2 regions of the Leifsonia sp. Soil_N53 genome follow, and region 1 is predicted to be linked to the other one. Evidence: predicted binding sites of a transcription regulator. Region 1 holds the regulator's gene; the other holds the start of a gene.
The links. Region 1 encodes HrcA, which represses chaperone genes, less so after heat shock. Its sites were predicted from a motif close to TTNGCACTCGNNNNNNNCGAGTGCNAA; they were not measured.
Positions count from the first base shown of each region.

Region 2: the regulator HrcA is predicted to act here: its motif matches at 3,253-3,279, upstream of groES (co-chaperone GroES).

Region 1 covers NZ_JBDGMM010000064.1:154,185-159,749, reverse strand. The annotation lists gene lepA (translation elongation factor 4) at 1-490, shown strand, start outside; gene AC3A3H_RS14325 (DUF1990 domain-containing protein) at 533-1,180, shown strand; gene hemW (radical SAM family heme chaperone HemW) at 1,180-2,409, shown strand; gene AC3A3H_RS14315 (DUF4870 domain-containing protein) at 2,422-2,811, opposite strand; gene AC3A3H_RS14310 (DUF4870 domain-containing protein) at 2,913-3,446, opposite strand; gene hrcA (heat-inducible transcriptional repressor HrcA) at 3,665-4,681, shown strand; gene dnaJ (molecular chaperone DnaJ) at 4,759-5,565, shown strand, end outside.
Region 2 covers NZ_JBDGMM010000062.1:80,290-85,854, forward strand. The annotation lists gene rimI (ribosomal protein S18-alanine N-acetyltransferase) at 1-162, shown strand, start outside; gene tsaD (tRNA (adenosine(37)-N6)-threonylcarbamoyltransferase complex transferase subunit TsaD) at 159-1,256, shown strand; gene AC3A3H_RS11730 (DUF4190 domain-containing protein) at 1,357-2,034, shown strand; gene AC3A3H_RS11735 (THUMP-like domain-containing protein) at 2,048-3,235, opposite strand; gene groES (co-chaperone GroES) at 3,387-3,683, shown strand; gene rarD (EamA family transporter RarD) at 3,797-4,738, shown strand; gene AC3A3H_RS11750 (Fic family protein) at 4,816-5,565, shown strand, end outside.

The DNA of each region.
Region 1 (5,565 bases):
CTACACCATGCCGCTCGGAGAGATCGTCTTCGACTTCTTCGACCAGCTGAAGAGCCGCACCGCGGGCTACGCCTCCCTCGACTACGAGCCCACGGGCCAGCAGGAGGCCGACCTCGTGAAGGTCGACATCCTGCTCCAGGGCGAGCAGGTGGATGCGTTCAGCGCGATCGTCCACCGCGACAAGGCGTACGCGTACGGTGTCCTGATGACCGGCCGGCTGCGCGAGTTGATCCCGCGCCAGCAGTTCGAGGTCCCCATCCAGGCCGCGATCGGCGCCCGCATCATCGCCCGCGAGAGCATCAGGGCGATGCGCAAGGACGTCCTCGCCAAGTGCTACGGCGGCGACATCACCCGCAAGCGCAAGCTCCTCGAGAAGCAGAAGGAGGGCAAGAAGCGCATGAAGATGGTCGGCCGCGTCGAGGTGCCCCAGGAGGCGTTCATCGCGGCGCTGTCGGGGGACACCGAGAAGGGCAAGGACGGGAAGAAGTAGCCGGGTTCGCACTCCCTCCCCATTTGACGCAGGATAGACAGCATGCGCCGCACCAGCTTCACCGACCAGCCCGTCACGTACGGGTTCATCGGCGGCACGCAGGCCTCCGATCTGCTCCACTACCCGCCGAAGGGCTACCGGCCGCTCGAGCGCAAGGTGCGGCTGGGCAGCGGTGAGGAGCGGTTCGAATCCGCGGCCGCCGCGCTGATGACGTGGGGCGTGCAGCGCAACAGCGGCATCCGGGTGACCGAGGTGAACGAGGGCACCGGGGTCCAGTACGAAGGCATCGAGTACGACGCCGACGGCACGCCCAAGGGGATGCGGGAGCACCGCACCGCCGAGGACGTGTTCGCCGACGACGGCACCCCGTTCATCCGCAACGGGATGACCGCCGTGCTCAAGGTGCCGTTCGGGCCGTTCCGGGTGTCCGCTCCGTGCCGCGTCGTCTACGTCGTCGACGAGCCGAACCGGCGCGGGTTCGCCTACGGCACGCTCAAGGGTCACCCGCAGAGCGGCGAGGAGGCGTTCTTGGTGGAGATGCGCGACGACGGCACCGTGTGGTTCGTGCTGCGCGCCTTCGCCCGGCCGTCCAACGCGTTCTACCGCCTGACCTCGCCCGTGCTGCGCGGCGTGCAGTCGCGTTTCACCAAGCGGTACCTGCGCGCGCTGCTGCCCGCGCGGGCGGCCTGATGCCCGGCGCCCTCCCGCTCGGGGATCCGGCCCCTGCCGACGGCGTCCTCCCGGCCAGTACAGCTCACGGCGCCGGCGAGCGCGACTTCGGCGTGTATCTGCACGTCCCCTTCTGCCGGGTGCGCTGCGGCTACTGCGACTTCAACACCTACACCGCCACCGAGCTCCGCGGTGTCTCCCAGTCCGAGTACGCGGGCCACGCCGTGCGCGAGGTGCGCTTCGCGCAGGAGGCGCTGGAGCGCAGCGGCGTCCCTGCCCGGGAGGTCTCCACCGTGTTCTTCGGCGGCGGCACGCCCACGCTGCTGCCGCCCGACGACCTGGGTGCGATGCTCGGCGCCGTGCGCGACGCCTGGGGGATCGCCGCGGGCGCCGAGGTGACGACGGAGGCCAACCCCGACTCGGTGGACGCCGACGACCTCCGCCGGCTCGCCGACGCCGGGTTCACCCGGGTGTCGTTCGGGATGCAGTCCGCCGTCCCGAGCGTGCTCGCCACGCTGGAGCGCACCCACGACCCGGAGCGCGTCCCGCTCGTCGTCCAGTGGGCGAGGGAGGCCGGCCTCCAGGTCAGCCTCGACCTCATCTACGGAACGCCGGGGGAGACCCTGGCCGACTGGTCGCGATCGCTCGAGGCGGCGCTGGCCTGCGAGCCCGACCACGTGTCGGCGTACGCCCTGATCGTCGAGCCCGGCACGAAGCTGGCGCGGCAGATCCACTCGGGAGCTGTGCAGGAGCCGGACGACGACCTCGAGGCCGACATGTACGAGCTCGCCGAGGCGCGGCTCGGCGCGGCCGGCTACGGCTGGTACGAGGTCAGCAACTGGGCGACCGACGAGGCGCACCGCTCCCGGCACAACCTGGCGTACTGGCTCGGGCACGACTGGTGGGGCGTCGGGCCCGGCGCGCACAGCCACGTCGGCGGCGTCCGCTGGTGGAACGTGAAGCATCCCGCCGCGTACGCGCAACGGGTCCTGGCGGGGGAGTCGCCCGCGGCCGGCCGCGAGACGCTCGACGGCGAGACCCGGCGCGTGGAGCGGGTCCTCCTGCTCACGCGCATCCGGGAGGGACTGCGCACCACCGAGCTGACCGAGGCCGGGCGCCGCGCGGTCGCCGGGCTGATCGCCGACGGGCTGGTGGACGCGAAAGCCGCCCTCGCCGGGTCGGTGGTGCTGACCCTGCGAGGGCGGCTGCTGGCGGACGCCGTCGTGCGACGGCTGCTCGCCGAGGAATAGCGCGGAGGCGCCCTAGCTCACGAACCTGATCGCGATCGGGTACGTGTAGAACGCGCCCTGGTTGGCCTTCACTGCGGCGATGATGCTGAAGACGATGTTCAGCACCCAGACGGCGAGGAAGATCAGGACGCCGATGCCGACGATGCTCAGGATGACGCCGACCGCGTACGCGATCGCGAGTGTGATCTGGAAGTTCAGCGCCGTCGCGGTGTGCGACCGGATGAACGGTCCGCGGTCCTTGAGGACGAGGTAGCCGACCAGGGCCGGGATGAAGCTGAACAGGATGCCGCCGATGTGGATCAGCGTCGCCCACAGCTTCTCGTCGGCCGGGCTCAGCTGCGGCTGCTGACCTCCGTACGGCTGCTGCGGGGGCGGCGGCGGGGGCGGGGGCGTAGCGGACATGGTCGTGTTCTCCTCCGATGAGTGGGAATGACGGGTCTCAGCCTAGGGGGCGGAGCGCGATCCTGAGAAGCAGCCGTGAGCCATTTCTCCGGATCGCGGTGTCACTTGATGAAGCGGAAGTTCAGGGGGTAACGGTAGGTCCCACCGCTGTTCACCCGCACGAAACCGAGGATCGAGAACACCAGGTTCACGATGTACAGCGCCCACGGGATGAGCAGGCTGAACAGCAGGTAGCCGATGCCGAACGTGAACGAGCCGATGATCACGCCGAGGATCTGAGAGGCCACCCAGGCCAGGATCCAGGTGATCTGCCAGTTCAGCGCCTCCTTGGCCTCCTGGTTGGTGAGGGCGCCGCGGTCCTTGAACACGAGCCAGATGATCAGGGACGGGAGGAACCAGAGGATGCCGCCGAGGTGGGCGAAGGACGCCCACTGCTTGTCCTGGGCGGGGTCGAGCGGCGCGGCGGGAGCGGTCGCGTACTGCGGCGGGACGGCGCCGGCGGGCTGACCGGCGGGAGGGGTGTACGGCTGCTGAGGCGGCACGGCGCCGGCGGGCTGGCCCGGCGCGGAGCCGTAGGGCTGCTGCGGAGGCTGGTCGCCCTGGCCGTCGGCCGGAGGCGGGGTCGGGTCTGACATGAGGAAACCCTTTCGTGGTCGGCTGCGGGGGCTTACCTGAGCCGGTGCGCACACAGTACTGCGCGCGGGCCCCGCGGTAAATGATCCGTGTCGCGCGTTGGCCGCCCTCCCGTGACGACGCGTTATGATTAGCACTCAGGATCTTCGAGTGCCAGTTCATTCGATGTCCTCCCGAGCTCGATCCTCGGGTGCCGAAGCGACGACAGGAGGCGGTTCGCGTGGTCTCGGAACGCAGTCTGGAAGTGCTCCGCGTCATCGTGCAGGACTATGTCGCCTCGCGCGAGCCGGTGGGCTCGAAGAGCATCGTCGAACGGCACGCCTTCGGCGTCTCGGCCGCGACCATCCGCAACGACATGGCCCTCCTGGAAGAGGAGGAGCTGATCGCGGCCCCGCACACCTCGTCCGGCCGGGTTCCCACGGACAAGGGCTACCGGCTCTTCGTGGACCACCTCGCCGAGGCGCGTCCGCTGTCCGCGGCCCAGCGCACGGCGATCGAGGCGTTCCTCGGCCAGTCCCTCGATCTGGACGACGTGCTCTCGCGCACAGTGCGCCTGCTGTCGCAGCTCACCAACCAGGTCGCCCTCGTGCAGTACCCGTCGGTGGCGCGCTCGCGCATCCGGCACATCGAGCTCGTCTCGCTCGGCTCCCGGCGGCTGCTGAGCGTGCTGATCACCGACTCGGGTGCGGTGGAGCAGCGCGTGATCGAGCTGCAGGAGGAGCTGGACGACGCGGAGATCGCCGAGATCCGCGGCGCCATCAACGGCGCCGCAGCGGGGCTCCAGCTGATCGACGCGGCCGTGCGGCTGCGCGAGCTGCCCGGCCACCTGACCGAGCGGACCCGCGAGCTCGTGGCGCCGGTCGCGGGCGCCCTGCTCGACCAGATCGCCGCCAACCGGCAGGACAAGCTGGTCATGGCCGGCGCGGCCAACCTGGCCCGCACGGAGACCGACTTCCCCGGCTCCATCACGCCCGTGCTGGAGGCCATCGAGGAGCAGGTGGTGCTGCTGCGGCTCTTCGACGAGATGGCGCTGGATCAGCACGGTGTCGCGGTCAGCATCGGCCGCGAGAACGCGGTCACCGGCCTGAGCGAGACCTCCGTCATGTCGAGCGGCTACACCTCCGGCTCCGACCTGGCGCGGGTGGGCCTGCTCGGCCCGCTCCGCATGGACTACTCGGGCAACATGGCCGCGGTCCGCGCCGTGGCGCGCTACCTCTCCCGCCTGCTCGGCGACTGACCTCCGACCCCGATCACCGCCTCCACCGGCTCCGACGCAACGAACTCCGACGCAACGAACAGAAGGAAAAGCCTTACGTGGCCGACCACTACGAAGTACTCGGCGTTGACCGCAACGCCACCCCCGACGAGATCAAGAAGGCGTACCGCCGGCTCGCGCGCGAGCTGCACCCGGACGTCAACCCGAGCTCCGAGGCGCAGGAGCGCTTCAAGCTCGTCACCCACGCCTACGACGTGCTGAGCGACCCGCAGCAGCGGCAGCAGTACGACCTGGGCGGCTCGACCGGCTTCGGCGGAGCGGGAGCGGGCGACTTCGCCGGCTTCGGCGACATCTTCGAGACCTTCTTCGGCGGAGGCGGCGGCGCCACCCGCGGACCGCGCTCCCGGCGCGAGCGCGGCCAGGACGCCCTGCTGCGCGTGGAGGTCGAGCTCGACGAGGTCGTCTTCGGGACCCACCGCGACCTCGACGTGGACACGGCAGTCGTCTGCGAGACCTGCAACGGTTCGTGCTGCCAGCCCGGCACCGCCCCGGTCACCTGCGACATCTGCCACGGCACCGGCAGCATCCAGCGCTCGGTGCGCTCGCTGCTCGGCAACGTGATGACCTCCAGCCCCTGCGGCAGCTGCCGCGGCTACGGCACCGTCATCGCCACGCCGTGCGTGACCTGCCAGGGCCAGGGCCGGGTGCGCGCGCGCCGCACGGTCGCGGTGGACATCCCCGCCGGTGTCGACACCGGCCTCCGGCTGCAGATGCCGGGATCCGGCGAGGCCGGCCCCGCGGGCGGCCCGAACGGCGACCTGTACCTGGAGATCAAGGTCAAGCACCACGAGGTGTTCAGCCGCGACGGCGACGACCTGCTCTGCACGCTGGAGCTGTCGATGGCC
Region 2 (5,565 bases), on a different contig from region 1:
GTCTTCCTGGAGGTGCGCGCCGACAATCCCGGCGCCCAGACGCTCTACCGCACGCTCGGCTTCGAGGAGATCGGCGTGCGCCCGCACTACTACCAGCCGGACGGGGTGGATGCGATCGTCATGCGCCTGACCGTCCCGACCCCGGAGACCACGATCGCATGAACGCACCGACTCCGTCCGGATCGCGCGGCGACGGCCCGCTCGTGCTCGGCATCGAGACCTCGTGCGACGAGACCGGCGTGGGCATCGTGCGCGGCACGACCCTGCTCGCCAACACCATCGCCTCCTCCATGGAGGAGCACGCCCGCTACGGCGGGGTCGTCCCGGAGGTCGCGGCGCGCGCCCACCTGGAGGCGCTCACACCGACCCTCCGCACCGCCGTCGCGGACGCCGGGATCGAGCTCGCCGATATCGACGCCATCGCCGTGACCAGCGGCCCGGGCCTGTCCGGTGCGCTGATGGTCGGAGTCGGCGCAGCGAAAGCGCTGGCGCTGTCGCTGGGCAAGCCGCTCTACGCGGTCAACCACCTCGTGGGGCACGTCGGCGCGGACGTCCTCGACGCGTCCGGCGGCCCCGGCCACCCGGTCGAGCTGCCCACGGTCGCCCTCCTGGTGTCCGGCGGCCACACCTCGCTGCTGCTCGTGCGCGACCTGGTGTCGGACGTGGAACTGCTCGGCGAGACGATCGACGACGCCGCCGGAGAGGCGTTCGACAAGGTCGCCCGCGTGCTCGGCCTCCCGTACCCCGGCGGCCCGCAGATCGACCGCGTCGCCGCCGACGGCGACCCGCGGGCCATCCGGTTCCCGCGCGGGCTCACCAAGCCGAAGGACCTCGAGCGGCACAGGTACGACTTCTCGTTCTCCGGGCTCAAGACCGCGGTCGCGCGGTGGGTGGAGCAGCGGCAGGACGCCGGCGAGGAGGTCCCGGTGGCCGATGTCGCCGCGTCCTTCCGGGAGGCCGTCGCCGACGTCCTCCTCACCAAGGCGATCGCCGCCTGCCTCGACCACGACGTGCCGCGGCTGCTGCTCGGCGGCGGCGTGGTGGCGAACGCCCGGGTGCGGCAGCTCGCGGTGCAGCGGGCCGCGGAGGCCGGCGTGACCCTCCGCATCCCGGCCCTGTCGCTCTGCACCGACAACGGCGCGATGATCGCCGCGCTCGGCGCGCAGCTCATCATGGCCGGCCGGGCGCCGAGCCGCCTGGATTTCGGCGCGGACTCCACGCTGCCGGTCACGGACATCCAGGTCGCGCCGGTCTGAGCGCGCGCGACTCCGTGCGTTGACACGTCGTCCCACCGCTGAGACCATGGATTCGTTACAGGATTTTCTCAGGAACTCACCAGAGAAGGAGATGGGCAGCATGTCCGATCCGAACACCCCGTCAGGCGCAGCAGAGCCCGAAGGAACGGACGGCAGCACGCCGGCCCAGCCGGTTCCTCCGTCGTCCGACATCCCGCCCGCCGCAGCGCCGGACGGAGTCCCGCCGACGCCTCCGGTCGCCCCGCCGGCGCCGCCCGTTCCGCCCGCGCAGCCGGCGGCCCCGGGATACGGTGCGCCGGAGCAGCCGTACGGTCAGCAGCCCTATGGGCAGCAGCCCCAGCAGCCGTATGGCCAGCAGCCGCAGCAGCCGTACGGGCAGCAGCCGCAGCAGCCGTACGGGCAGCAGCCGTACGGCCAGCAGCCGCAGCAGCCCTACGGCCAGCAGCCCGGCTACGGCCAGCCGACGTACGGCCAGCCCGCGCCCGGCTACGCGCAGCCCTATGCGACGGCGCCGGCCGGCAAGTCGCCGATCCTCAGCATCCTGTCGCTCGTCGGCGGCATCATCGGCATCATCCTGAACTTCGCGTTCGGGATCGGCGCGCTGTTCGCGGTCGCAGCGGTCGTCCTCGGCTTCATCGGCAGGAGCAAGGAGCCGCAGGCCAAGGGCTTCTGGCTCACCGGGATCATCCTCGGATTCGTGGCGATCGCCATCGCGATCATCTTCTGGATCGTCTGGGGCATCATCCTGGCGAACCTGTCGACGACGTACCGGTACTGACCCCGGCTCCCGATCAGACGCGCTCCGCGAGCAGAGCGGTGTGACGTCCCGCGACCCTGGTGAGGATCAGAGTCGCGGGGCGGTCGCCCGAGAGCTTGAGCCGCGTCCGGAGCGCTGCGGGGTCGACGTCCACGCCGCGCTTCTTGATCTCCAGCGTGCCGATGCCGCGGGCCCGTAGCGCCTTCTTGAGGTCCTTCTCCGCGAACGGCAGGGTCTCGAGAACCCGGAAGCCCGCCGCGAACGGCGTCGGGATCGGCTCGTCCGCCGTGATGTAGGCGATCCCGTCGCCGAGCATGCGGCCGTCGAGGCGCCGGGCGAGGTCGCCGATGAGGCGGGCGCGGATGACCGCGCCGTCCGGCTCGTAGAGGTACTCGCCGAGCTCGCCGGTCTCGGCGTCCTCGCTGTCGGCCTCGGCGGTGAGCTCGTTCGCCTCGTCGCCGCGCAGCACCAGCGCGGCCCGGCGGATGCCCGAGCGGGCGAGCGCGCCGAACCACAGTCCGAGCTCGACCACCTGCCCGTCGGCGGACACCCACTGCGCCTCGGCGGTCGACGGGATGAGGTCGCGGTCGAAGCCCGGACCGAGCTTGAGCCCGACCGAGCGGCCGGTCGCCAGCTCGTACGCGAAGCCGAGCGACGGCGTGTAGTCGTCCGGGTCGGTCAGCCGGTCGGTGTCCGTGTGGCCGGCCGTCCGGCGGGCGGGGTCGAGGAAGACGCCGTCGATCGCGCGGAGGCTCACGTCCTCCGCTCGGCCGTGCTCGACGGTGGCCGAGGGGAACGGGGCGAGGTTGAACGCGGCGATCGCGGCCGTGACCTCGTCGGCCTCCACGGCCGTGACCTCCAGCTCGAGGGCGGCGAGGGCGAGCGCGTCGCCGCCGATGCCGCAGCCGAGGTCGGCGATGCGGTTCAGGCCCGCCGCCCGGAACCGGCCCGCGTGGCGTGCCGCGACCGACAGCCGGGTCGCCTGCTCCAGTCCCGCCTCGGTGAACAGCATCCGGGACGCGAACTCGCCGAACTTGCCGACCGCCTTCTTGCGCAGCTTCGCCTGGGTCAGGACGGCGGCGACCAGGCCGGGGGAGTGGCCCTGCTTGCGGAGGTCGGTGACCATCCGCAGGACGTCCTTCTCCGACCGGTAGGGCGGCAGCGAGTCGAGCAGCCGGAGGCCTTCGGGGCTGAGCAGCTCGACGAGTTCTGACCGGTCCATGTGCACCACGGTACCTTCTGGCACTCACGTTGCGTGACTGCTAACGCACCCCCTAGACTCGTGTTAGCACTCTCCGTGCGAGTTTGCTAACGCAAGCCGCGCAGACCATTGAGTTCGCAAAGACTGAGTTCACCAAAGAAAGAGGTCAACCGTGTCGGTCTCCATCAAGCCGCTCGAAGATCGCATCGTCATCAAGCAGGTCGAGGCTGAGCAGACCACTGCTTCCGGTCTGGTCATCCCCGACACCGCCAAGGAGAAGCCCCAGGAGGGCGAGGTCGTGGCTGTCGGACCGGGCCGCATCGACGACAACGGCAACCGCGTTCCGCTCGACGTCGCCGTCGGCGACAAGGTGATCTACTCCAAGTACGGGGGCACCGAGGTCAAGTTCGGCGGCGAGGACTACCTGGTCCTCTCGGCTCGCGACGTCCTCGCGGTCGTCGTCCGCTGACGCACCTTCTTTCGACCGGGCCCGGGCGCGATTGCGCCCGGGCCTTCGTCGTCTGCCGCTGACTGCCGCCGGGCCGACTGCCGACGGGCCCGCGTCGGAGTAGTGTCGTGCGGGTGCCGCAATCCCAGCCCCTCACCGAACACCGCAGGTCCGGCCTGACCTACGCGATCTCCGCCTACGTGCTCTGGGGCATCCTCCCCATCTACTTCCTGGCGCTCGCGCCGGCCAGTGCGTGGGAGATCGTCGCCTGGCGGGTCATCTTCTCGCTGGCGTTCTGCGCGATCGCGCTCACCGTCACGCGCGCCTGGCGCAGGTTCGGCGCCCTGCTGAAGGACCGCAGGGTGCTGTTCACGATGGGGCTCGCCGGCGCGCTCATCTACGTCAACTGGCAGACTTACGTGCTGGCCACCGTCAGCGGGCAGGTGGTGGAGGCCGCCCTCGGCTACTTCATCAACCCGATCGTGACCGTGTTCCTCGGCGTCATCGTCCAGCGCGAACGACTGCGCATCGCCCAGTGGGTGGCCGTGGGCGTGAGCGTGGTCGCCGTCGTCGTGCTCGCGATCGGCTACGGGCAGGTCCCGTGGATCGCGCTGATCCTGGCGTTCTCGTTCGGCTTCTACGGCCTCATCAAGAAGCGCGTCGGCGGCCGGGTCGACGCGGTCTCCGGCCTCACACTGGAGACCATGTGGCTGACGCCCGTCGCGATCGTGCAGCTCGTCGTCGTGGGGGTGACGGCCGGTCTGACGATCGGGAGCGACGGCCCGTGGCACACGGTACTGCTCGTGGGCGCCGGTGTGATCACCGCCGTGCCGCTGCTGTTCTTCGCCGCGGCCTCCCGCCGGCTCCCGCTGGTCTACATGGGCTTCATCCAGTACTTCGCGCCGTTCATCCAGTTCCTGGTGGGCGTGGTGCTGCTGAACGAGGCGATGCCGCCGGAACGCTGGATCGGCTTCGCGATCGTCTGGCTCGCCCTGGCCATCCTCAGCGTCGACATGATCGTGGCGGCCCGGCAAGGGAAGAAGCAGGCGGAACTGGATCTCGCGACGGTGGAGTGAGGGGGTGGTTAGCTCATAATGATTCCGTCGTTCATTATGAGCTAACGGGCTAACTCATAAAATGACGGGAGGGGCTTATGACTTCCGCTAGCTGGCCTGCGCTCGACTGGGAAGAGCGCGTGTGGATCCCGAGCACGGCGTGGGGAGCCACCGCCGAACGACAGAGCGTCCGGCGCGCCTATCGCGCTGCCGTCCCGCCGATGATCGCGGAGTTGAGACCGCAACCCGACCCCGCGACCCTCGCCGCGGCCGAGGAGGCCGACCGGGAGCTGAGCAGGTTCGACGCCGAACTGGGATCGCGGGTGAGCGCCTGGGCTCCTGTGCTGCTCCGCTCCGAGGCGGCTTCGTCCTCCCAGATCGAGAACCTGACCGCGTCGGCCCGTGCGATCTTCAGCGCCGAGCTCGGCGGGAAGACGGGTCGCAACGCGCAGCAGATCGCAGCGAACACCCGATCCCTGCAAGCTGCGCTCGATCTCTCCGAGGACATCTCAGTCGAGGCGATCCTCACCATGCACGAGGTCCTGCTCCACGACCAGCCGAGGCACACTCCGGGGGAGTGGCGCCGGGAGGCCGTGTGGATCGGCACGCGTTCCGACAGCCCGGTCGGAGCCGAGTTCGTCGCGCCCGCGAGCGAACGCGTCCCCGCGCTCGTCGACGATCTCGTGGCTTTCGCCGACCGACCCGATGTCCCGTCGCTGGTGGCCATCGCCGTGGCGCACGCGCAGTTCGAGACCATCCACCCGTTCACCGACGGCAACGGCCGCACGGGACGCGCGCTCGCCCAGGCGATGCTGCGCCATCGCGGCATCACGCGCAGCGTCGCCGTC